DNA from 2 places in the Shewanella polaris genome. Region 2 is predicted to be linked to the other one. Evidence: predicted binding sites of a transcription regulator. Region 2 holds the regulator's gene; the other holds the start of a gene.
The links. The regulator MetJ, encoded in region 2, represses methionine synthesis genes. The targets are predictions, from matches to a motif close to TAGACGTCTAGACGTCTA.

Region 1: the regulator MetJ is predicted to act here: its motif matches at 4,110-4,127, upstream of msrA (peptide-methionine (S)-S-oxide reductase MsrA).

The regions. Positions count from the first base shown of each region.
Region 1 covers NZ_CP041036.1:2,363,425-2,368,901, reverse strand. Annotated here, with positions in the region: gene FH971_RS10335 (efflux RND transporter permease subunit) at 1-424, opposite strand, end outside; gene FH971_RS10330 (efflux RND transporter periplasmic adaptor subunit) at 430-1,617, opposite strand; gene FH971_RS10325 (GNAT family N-acetyltransferase) at 1,804-2,364, shown strand; gene trxB (thioredoxin-disulfide reductase) at 2,453-3,406, opposite strand; gene msrA (peptide-methionine (S)-S-oxide reductase MsrA) at 3,608-4,087, opposite strand; gene astE (succinylglutamate desuccinylase) at 4,324-5,355, shown strand.
Region 2 covers NZ_CP041036.1:4,096,682-4,102,158, forward strand. Annotated here, with positions in the region: gene FH971_RS17880 (bifunctional aspartate kinase/homoserine dehydrogenase II) at 1-1,127, opposite strand, end outside; gene metB (cystathionine gamma-synthase) at 1,298-2,461, opposite strand; gene metJ (met regulon transcriptional regulator MetJ) at 2,669-2,983, shown strand; gene FH971_RS17895 (sulfite exporter TauE/SafE family protein) at 3,059-3,799, shown strand; gene FH971_RS17900 (c-type cytochrome) at 4,179-4,508, shown strand; gene FH971_RS17905 (DUF3373 domain-containing protein) at 4,653-5,477, shown strand, end outside.

The DNA of each region.
Region 1 (5,477 bases), 1.7 Mb from region 2:
TCACTTCTTGGCGAAATTTAATCCGTTCAACTTTTGGAGGCTCCATGCCGCCGGGGAAGGTTGAGATTGAGTCAATTTCTGACTTTACTTCTTCTAATACGACCTGTGGGTCGTAGGCATCTTCAACCTGAAAATATCCCTGCGCCATATTGCGGTTAGAATACGTAATGACCCGTTTTAATCCTTGAACACTTTCTAAGGCTTGTTCAATTTTAATGGTAATGCCTTCTTCCACTTCTTGTGGTGCAGTACCTGGATAAACTGCGCTGAATTGTATCCAATTAACTTCAACTGCTGGGAAGAACTGCTTGCGGATGGTATTGGCGGTTAATAAGCCGCCAAGTATGATGATGATCATCAATAAATTTGCTGCCACACTATTGCGGGCAAACCAAGCAATGATGCCTTTATTAGTATCTGCCATGATATTTACTCACCTTCCATTGCAAGTTCAGTCTGTTTGGTTTCTAGTGACTCTTCTTGTTGGATTTTATCTTCTGGCAGAGCCAGCTTCATGCCTTCCATTGGATAATCAAGTGCAGATGTAATCACTTGTGTTCCTGATGCTAATCCATCAGAAATAACTACGTCAGCACCTTGTTGGCGAATAATGGTCACCGGTTTATAACGTAATGTTTTATCGTTATCCATAACAGCGACTAAGCCATTGACGATTAAATGACGTGGAATAATGGCCACTTTACCAGCATCATTGCCTTCAACATGAGCGGTTACATAAGTGCCAAAACGTAATTCGTTTTTATCGCTGTTAAGTCCGTATGGATCATCAACTTCAGCAACCAGATAAGTCATTCGACTTTTACTGTCAACCACCCCTTCACTGCGGACTATTTTACCGATCCATTGTTGTTTACTGCCAGCAAAGTTACCGACTAAACGCACTTCTGCATGGGTGCCTTTTCGATCTAGGTATTGCATTTCTTTGTCAGCTAAAGGCAAACGAATTTCTGCTGTATCTGTATTGTAAACGTGGCCAAGTTTGCTGCCTGTGGTGACGTATGCACCTAAGCCAATTTCACGGCTGGAAATAAGTGCATCATACGGGGCGCGGATAATGGTGCGTTCCAGATCACGTTGCGCACGAAGTAAACCCGCTTCGGCACTTTTTAACTTTGCTAATTCTTGTGCCAATTGCGGTTTACGTAAACTAAGATCTGTTGGTTTACTGCTGGTTATTTCTGCCCATTCACGAATAGCAACTTCTGCATTAGCACGTTCTTGAACCATAGTGGCTTTTGATGAGGCAAGATTAGCCTGTGCATCTAATAATCCTGCGTCATAATCACTTGGATCAATCTTAGCCAATATCTCGCCTTTTTTGACAAAACCGCCTTTAACGAATTTATCGGCTAAATAAATGATTTCACCGCTAACTTGCGAAACAAGTTCAGTATCATATTTGGCTGCAACTACACCGTATGAGCTTACCGAAAAGGTCATGGGTTTATATTCTATTGTTTCAACAGACACTAATGGTGTGGTATCAAGTGGGGGCTTTTCTTCAGGGGGCTTTTTTAATGCAGCTATCCCAACTAAACCGGCTATACCAATGCCTAATACTATGATGGGTAATATGATTTGCTTTTTAGTAGCCACAATCCTTCCTCTTAATAATGCTTTATCTTTGCAATAAATTTATTTGACGATAGCCATACCAAAGCTAATAGTCTTATTTCTACTTTATATGTTAATCGAAATGTTTATTTTTTGTTGTTTCATTGTGTAAACTTGTGTGTCAAAGATATGTGAGTAAATTGCATTTAAAATTACAGGGATATTATTGTGCACATAAACAACACCACTAGATTACAGTTATCATTAATGACTCTTGATGACAGCGCATTATTATTTGAACTAGACCAAGACGAACGGGTAATGCACTTTTTAAATGGTGGCAACAAAACGACTCAACAACAGATAGATACGGTGATGATCCCTCGATTGGCTCAATATTTAAATCCAGATAAAGGCTGGGGATTATGGAAAGTTCATGCACTCAATTGTATTGAAAATGATAAACACGGATTAAGTGGCCAGTATTTAGGTTGGGTGTTAGTTAGACCTATGCATTTTTTTACCGATATACAACAGCATGATCTTGAATTAGGTTGGCGTTTCAAATATGTGAGTTGGGGAAAAGGCTATGCAACAGAAGCCGCTCAAGCGGTGATGGAGGTAGTGAGTGCGATAGATGAAGTCACTCATATTAGTGCACTGGCGGTAGAAGATAACTTAGCATCGATCGCTATTATGAGAAAACTTGGCATGACTTTTCAACATAAAAGTATTCACAAAGATCCACTTGGCGATACCGAAGCGGTGTTTTATCAAAAAGCAGTTTAATGGTTAGTGCATACTCCCTTAAAATATCTGTCGGACAATAAAAAAGAGCAGATAAACTGCTCTCTTTTGTCTCGCGTTAGCGGGGTGATTATTTTTGAGCGTCTAGATAACGTTCGGCATCTAATGCCGCCATACAACCAGTACCTGCAGAAGTAATCGCTTGACGATAATGTTGGTCCATTACGTCTCCACAGGCATAAACACCTTCAATGCTGGTTTGAGTTGCATTACCTTCTAAGCCACTGTTTACTTTTAGATAACCGTGATTCATTTCTAATTGGCCTGCAAAAATACCCGTATTTGGGCTGTGACCAATGGCCACAAATACACCCGCTACTTCAAGATCGCTTACTGAACCATCTTTAGTACTTTTCATCTTAAGACCAGTTACACCCATGTCGTTACCAGTCACTTCTTCAAGTGTTTGGTCAAGATGCAAAATGATATTACCGTTAGCCACTTTGTCCATTAGGCGATTGATCAGAATTTTTTCTGAACGGAAAGTATCGCGACGGTGGATTAAGTGAACTTCAGAAGCTATGTTGCTTAAATAAAGCGCTTCTTCAACAGCGGTATTACCACCGCCAATCACTGCCACTTTTTGGTTACGATAAAAGAAACCATCGCAGGTTGCACAGGCTGACACACCACGGCCCATAAAAGCTTCTTCAGATGGAAGGCCTAAATATTTAGCCGATGCACCAGTAGCAATAATGAGTGCATCACAAGTAAACTCGCCATTATCACCTTTTAAACGGAAAGGGCGTTCAGTTAAGTTCACTTCATTGATGTGATCGAAAATAATTTCTGTATCAAACTTTTCAGCGTGCTTTTGCATCCGTTCCATTAATGCCGGACCGGTTAAGTCTTCAGCATCACCTGGCCAGTTTTCGACTTCAGTTGTTGTGGTTAATTGACCACCTTGCTGCATGCCTGTGATCATTACAGGCTTTAAATTTGCACGTGCAGCATAAACAGCAGCGGTATAGCCGGCAGGGCCAGAACCTAAAATTAGTAGGTTAACGTGACGAGCTTCACTCATGATTTGGTTCTCCAATAACTTGCCTTAAGCAATATAGATGAGATTGTATGGAATTTACATCGGCGGGTAAAGCGAAGTTAAGTGTAGGAAATCGATTGTGGTTATCTATTGTGTAAATAATCCGCTTCAAGCTGAGAGATGTGTTGCATCAACAAGCTTGAAACGGAAATTTGTCATAATAATGATACGGATTAATCCAACTTAGTAAACTAGGTGACAGGTTGGTAAATTATTCTTCTCAAGATAATTTTGATGATATTCCTCAGCAATGTGGAATGTTTGAATCGGTACAATTTCAGTGACAATATGACGTTGCCCCCATTTACCACTGCGTGCTAACGCTAGCTTAGATGTTTCGGCTTGGGCTTTTTGCTGTTTATCATGAAAAAAGATAGTGCTGCGATATTGAGTGCCAATGTCGCCACCCTGCATATTCAACATGGTTGGGTTATGATTTTTCCAAAAAACATCTAATAACTCGTTGTAATCGATAACTTCAGGATCAAATTCAACTTGCACAACTTCGGCATGACCAGTGGTTCCTGTTTTCACTTCTTTATAAGTCAAAGCTGAATCTTTACCGCCCATGTAGCCACATGTAGCGTTTATTACACCGTTAACTTCACGGAAAAAATACTCAACACCCCAAAAACAACCTGCACCAAATGTTGCTAACGCCATGACAAACCCTTAAAACAAATTATAGAAGTCTAGATGGCCGTAATTGTGTTCAATATTTGTTTTTTTTGCAAGTAATGTTTTATTAATAAATAAATCTAACTTATGCCTCCATTAAAAATATTGTCGCTTATGCTAGAATCCGCTGATAAAAATAGGCATGCAAAATTTGTAAGATTAAGTGAAGCGCAACAGTAAGATTAATCATGCCATAAAATAAAGCATTCAAGGAGTTGATAGTGTTATCTAATCCAATTAAAGATAATGATTTTCTAGCTTATACTTTAGCTAATCCAGACAAAATAGACGGCAGTTTCAATTTTATCTTAAGCAATCACACTCGCGTGGATGTGCTTGATACTGGGGTGATTGTGTTCACTCCTAATACCCCATCAACTAAAGACATAGTGTTATCAAGTGCTGTGCACGGCAACGAAACCGCGCCAATAGAAATATGTAATCAATTAATTCATGATCTTTTGAGCGAAAAAATTATCGCTAAACAACGTTGTTTATTTTTAATTGGTAATCCAGCAGCTATTATCAACAAAACTCGTTTTATTGACGAAAACATGAATCGTTTATTTAGCGGCGCGCATTCTAAAGGCGAGGGTTTACGCCATCCAGAGCGTCATCGTGCCAAAGCGTTAGAGCAATACGTGGCAGACTTTTACAATGCCAATAGCGACAATCAACGTATTCATTACGACTTACATACCGCAATACGTGCCTCAAAGCATGAAAAGTTCGCGATTTATCCATACCGCCCAGGTCGTGCTTTCAGTGGCGAGCAAATTATGTTTTTGGCGGCATGTGGCGTTGATACTATGTTGTTTCATCATGAGCCAACGACCACGTTCAGTTATTATTCGTCTGAGCAATTTCAAGCAGATGCTTTCACCGTTGAATTAGGTAAAGTGATGCCATTTGGCCAAAACGATATGAGTCGTTTTATTCAAACTCATACTATGCTTGAAAAGTTAATCACTGAAATCGTGCTAGAAGTACCAGCGTTTGATGCCGCTAGGGTGAACTTATATAAAGTATCGCGCTCTATTAATAAGCACTTTGATGATTTTGAGTTTAGTTTTGCTGGTGATGTAGAAAACTTCAGTGCCTTTAGTCAAGGTGAAGTGTTAGCGACAGAAGGCGGTAATGCCATTACAGTTGAACACCCACAAGAAGCAATCGTATTTCCGAATGCAAATGTGCCTATTGGTCAGCGAACTGTTTTATGTTTAGTACCAGCGTTAAGTGAGAAAATTGAATAGTCGTAAAGCAATATATACATGTTAATCGTGAGTAAAATACGTTTACAGTGAGAGTAAGTATTGATAGGTAGTTTACGTTAACGTAATGTCTACTCGCATAGTATAAATAGAGCCATGTTTAT
Region 2 (5,477 bases):
GTTTGCACTGTGACGTCGTCAATCAATAGTTCATTGCCATGCAGAGCCAATAATGCCAACAGTTGCTTTTGGCTTTCGAGGGTAAATGCTAATTCAAATTTATGTTGAGCTAATTCCCAATAGGCTAATGGCGTTAGCCCTGCCTCATTAAATATAGTCAGTAAAGGTGCAAGAGCAGAGCCCATTTTAAAACCAATCAATACCACTTCGTTTAAATTAGTCACAACAGGAGCACTGGCCGATGAACTCTGCGGCGCAATAAGCGTAAAATCGGTATGCGAGGCATAACTTGAGCGCACAGCAAGGCTAACGTGGGTATTAAATAATGGTTGTAATGTACGAGAATGTAATACGGGTGAGCCTAAACGCGCTAAACGGTCGGCTTCTGCTAGAGACATACTCTTGAGCAACTTAGCGTCATTGATTTTATTCGGATCGGCATTAAAGACCCCTTCAACATCGGTCCAAATCGTCACACGTTCAATGTCCGCTAAACTGGCAATTAATGTGGCACTAAAATCTGAACCATTGCGGCCCAGTAATAAAGTATCACCATGACTATTTGCGCAAATAAAGCCCGTTATCACTAAACGCTCTTGTGGATGTCGAGCTAATAAGGTTTGCACTTTCTCACGCGATTGCGCCACTAAAATATTAGGAATAGCACCTTCATCAGCAACTAAAATAGAACATGCATCAACATTACTGGCTGCTACGCCCATTTCTCGTAACAATGCAGCCATGAGGCGAGCGGACCAACGTTCACCAAAACTCACCACATGGTTTAATTGGTAATCATTATGTTGTTCTAAGGACAACAAACTGACTAACTGAGATTTATCAGTCGACAAACGTTCACGTAAATCACGTGCTTGTTCATTTGACAGTAATTGCTCAATTAACGTCTGCTGATAACTAATCAGTACTTGTAGCTCTTCTTGCCACAATTGACCACTGTCACGAAGGCTCAGTAATTTGTATAAGAAGTTAGTCGTTTTACCGGCGGCGGATACCACCACAAGATCATCACTTTGACCGTGGGTAAGCAAAATATGTGCAACACGGCGATAGCAGTCTGCATCCGCTAAACTAGAACCACCAAACTTATGTAAATGACTTCGCGCCATTACTGACTCCTTAAACAACTACGACTTTTATTGCGACGGCTTCTTGTTGCAATTAACGCTTTATGCAATAAATAGTGGTGCAATGAACTCTTTTTTGCATTTTAATCATGCCACAAATGCATATTTTGTTATTTTACTCAAACCACAGCTAACATAAACTCAAATTAAGCTTATTTAATTGCCGCTACGGCAGCTAAACCAGCTTTCAGATCGGCAAGTAGATCTTCAGCGTCTTCAATACCGACTGATAGTCTCAATAAAGTCTCTTTAATACCAGCCTCTTGCCTTGCTTGTGGGTCCATTGCTCTATGGGTCATAGTGGCCGGAACGGCGACTAAACTTTCCACTCCGCCTAAACTTTCAGCAATACTGAACAAAGACAATGCCTGTAAAAAGGCAACCACTTCGGCTTCACCGCCCTGCAATTCAAAACTTAACATAGCGCCAAAGCCTTGTTGTTGTTTTGCCGCAATGTCGTGACCTGGATGATCTTTTAAACCCGGGTAGTGAACCTTGGTAACCACATCACTAGCGCTGAGTAGCTCAACAATCTTTTGCGCGTTACGTTGATGCTCACGAATTCGCACAGCAAGCGTTCGTAGGCCACGCAGTGTTAAGTAACTGTCAAACGCAGACCCCGTCAGCCCAAGGGTGTTTGACCACCAATGCAATAATTCACCTAATTCAGGATCTTTAGCCACAACCGCGCCACCGACGACATCGCTGTGACCGTTGATGTATTTAGTGGTTGAATGGATCACTATGTCAGCACCTAATAATAAAGGTTGCTGTAATATCGGTGATAAAAAGGTGTTATCTACCGACACCAACGCGCCAACGTCATGGCAAGCATGACTGACGGCTTCGATATCAATCACTCTAAGTAAAGGATTTGAGGGGGTTTCTAACCACACCATTTTAGGTTTCTGGGCAATGGCTTTACTCAATGCTTGGCTATCTGTTTGATCAACAACTAACAACTTAAATTGGCCTTTTTTCGCCAAATTAGTAAATAAACGATAACTGCCACCATAACAATCGTGCGGTACAACCAATAAATCATCAGGGCCAAGTAAGCTGGTGACTAAAGTAATCGCCGCCATACCAGTACAGGTCACCACACCAGTAGCACCTTGTTCAAGTTTGGCGAGCGCCTCCCCTAAAATACACCGAGTAGGATTACCTGAACGACTATAATCAAACTCACGAGGATTATTATGACCATCGAATGAATAATTAGTCGATAAATAAATAGGCGGTACAATTGCACCATGTTGTGTGTCTGTTTCAATACCTTGGCGAACGGCCAATGTGGCGCTTTTATGTTTTGTCATAATTGATTCCTAAAATGTCACAAACACACAAGTAGATGTCTAGACGTCCAAATTTACCGAAAAGTTCTGCATCCGTCAACAAAATAGACGCGTAGACGTCTAAACATCAAGAAATCTATTTGCATCGAGGTTAAATAGTCGCAATAATTTGACTAGAGCTTGTAACGGTTTAAAATCCGCACCGTATTTATCGTTAAGGGTAAGTTAATGACTGAATGGAATGGCGAATATATTAGCCCATATGCCGAACATGGCAAAAAAAATGAACAAGTAAAAAAGATTACAGTTTCGATACCGCTAAAAGTATTAAAAATACTAACAGATGAACGCACTAGACGTCAGATCAATAATCTGCGTCATGCAACTAACAGTGAACTGCTATGTGAAGCATTTTTGCATGCATATACAGGTCAACCATTACCTTATGACGGTGATTTATCAAAAGATGAACCGGACAGCATTCCAAGTGAAGCTAAAAAGATAATGGATGATATGGGCATCGAATGGGAAGAGCTGGAATAATCCACAGGTTAGTGACAACGTCATCGACTTGGAAACTACCCTAATACGAAGTAGTCTTGTTTTAAAAGAGAACATATGATGTCGTTTATCGATCCTACAACCTTGATACTGGCATCAATTATCGTTTTTTTAGGCGCGTTAACCCAGAGCTTAATTGGTTTTGGGTTAGCCGTTGTTGCTAGTCCCCTGCTGTATATTGTTAACCCTCAACTAGTGCCAGTACCAATTATTGCAATGGGATTTGCCATTTCTGCAATGACCTTATTTAGAGAACGCAACCACCTGCAATTTAATGGTTTACAATATGCTTTGCTCGGGCGGATCCCCGGCGGATTTTTAGGCGCTGGGTTATTACTGTTTGCACCACAAGCCATATTAGGTTTAGTGATTGCCGCTATTGTATTTATTGCTGTGATATTAAGTGTTTATCGCATTACAGCCCCCATCAATCGCATCAGTTTATTTATCGCGGGGGTATTTTCGGGCATATTTGGCAACATCGCCGCCATTGGTGGTCCACCTATGGCGATTTTACTTGCAGGCCAAGATCCTAGTAAATTTAGAGCTGCACTGTCTGCATTCTTCGTACTCAGTTCACTGATTGCTTTAGCTATTCTAGCCATAGTCGGCTTGGTTGAGATGAAACATTTGTGGTTGTCGCTAATGTTATTCCCTTCCGTTGTTACCGGTTACTTGGTCTCTGGATTGTTAATTAACCATGTCGATAAAAATAAAACCCGCATTGTGACCTTAATATTATGTAGTATCAGTGCGACTTTGTTAGTGGTTAAATCGACCAGCGCACTAATCAACTAATCAACTAATCAACCTAGTAACTCATAATGAGCTAACTATTCTCTCATTATGAGTAATTAAACCTTACCCAAAAAAATTTTCCCCTAAAGGCTTCCACCAAAATAATACACTAAATTATTTTTCCCTATCCATAATTGTTGTTCCAAATCCACTGCGAAATTTTTTATCTCTATAGCAAATTGAATATTGTCACGAAAGAGATCCACATCACATAAGTCCATTAGATTTGATTCAATTAACTTTTTTTCAATTAGATTTTTCTCATGAACATGATCTACTTCAAATTAACACTACTCACTTTTAGGTAACATTATTCACAGCAAAGAAATAAACATAAATTGCAAACGCACCACTAATAAGAAGCCCTATAGAGGATAAAATGATGAACACATACGTTAAAGTTGGTATCGCACTCGCTATTGCATTATCACTAGGTAGCCAAGCAATGGCAGCCGAAGGTGGTAACCCTAAAAAAGGCAAACATCTTTACAAAAAAGAATGTAAAGCTTGCCACAGCGCCGATAGTGAAGGCCCAGAACTTACTCCGATGGCTAAAACTATGAGTCAATGGGATCGCTTTTTCTCTCGAGATAAACATAAAGCTAAACCTGCCGTTTTTGAGGCTCTATCAGAAAAAGACTTGAAAGACATTCAACAGTTTTTATATGACCACGCAGCCGATTCTGATCAGCCAGCAACTTGTGGCTAAATCATAAAAGCTGAGAGCCTTTCGCTCTAAGCAAAACATAAGCAAATAAACAATCCAAAAAATTGGGGCTTCGCCTCAGGGATTTTTACAACAAAAATTTGCCAGATTGAGTTAATTCATTTGGCAAATTGGGGGAGCAAGACTATGAGAACTCTCATATCAATACTCGTTGCAAATGCACTCTTTATGAGTGGTGCTAGCCTAGCGGCAGACACTGATGCACAAAAGATTGCCGATCTAAAACAACAACTCGCGACTATTAACGAAGATCTTGATGATTTAAATTCGCGAGTTGACAAAACCGAGCGTCACACTGCGTTAGACAGAATATCCATTACTGGTGATTTTAGAACCAAAGCACATTCATTACATTACCAAAATGTCACTTGGAACCCGGCCATGAATGTCAATTTTACTGACTTCGCTACAAAAGCCATGTCAGGTGTATTTGGTGACCCGAGTAGTTCTACCTCGTTATTAGGCCAAATGATGATGGCCAACCCTGATCTAGCCACCGCATTTCAAAGCGGCCAGCTACAGGGCGTGATGCCAATGGTGTTAGGTCAAAAAACTCAACAAGATATTGATAATGATATTTTTTACACCACTCGATTACGCCTAAATATTGATGCAAAAGTATGGGACAACGTCAGCTTTGCCGGACGCTTAACCATGTTTAAGAGCTGGGGAGACTCTACTGGAGTTAAAGTATTTGATTCATGGAACTCATTCACAATGGACGGCACAAGTAGTGGCAGCACCAGTGGTGATGAGTTAAAAGTAGAGCGTGCCTATTTTAACTGGAAAGACATTAACGGCAGCGGCACTTACCTTTCTATCGGACGTCGCCCTTCAACATATGGTCCACCAAGTCATTATCGTGAAAATGAGCTACGAGGCGGCACACCATCAGGTCACTTAGTCAATTTCAACTTCGACGGTTTAACCCTAGGTTACAATTTGGGTGAT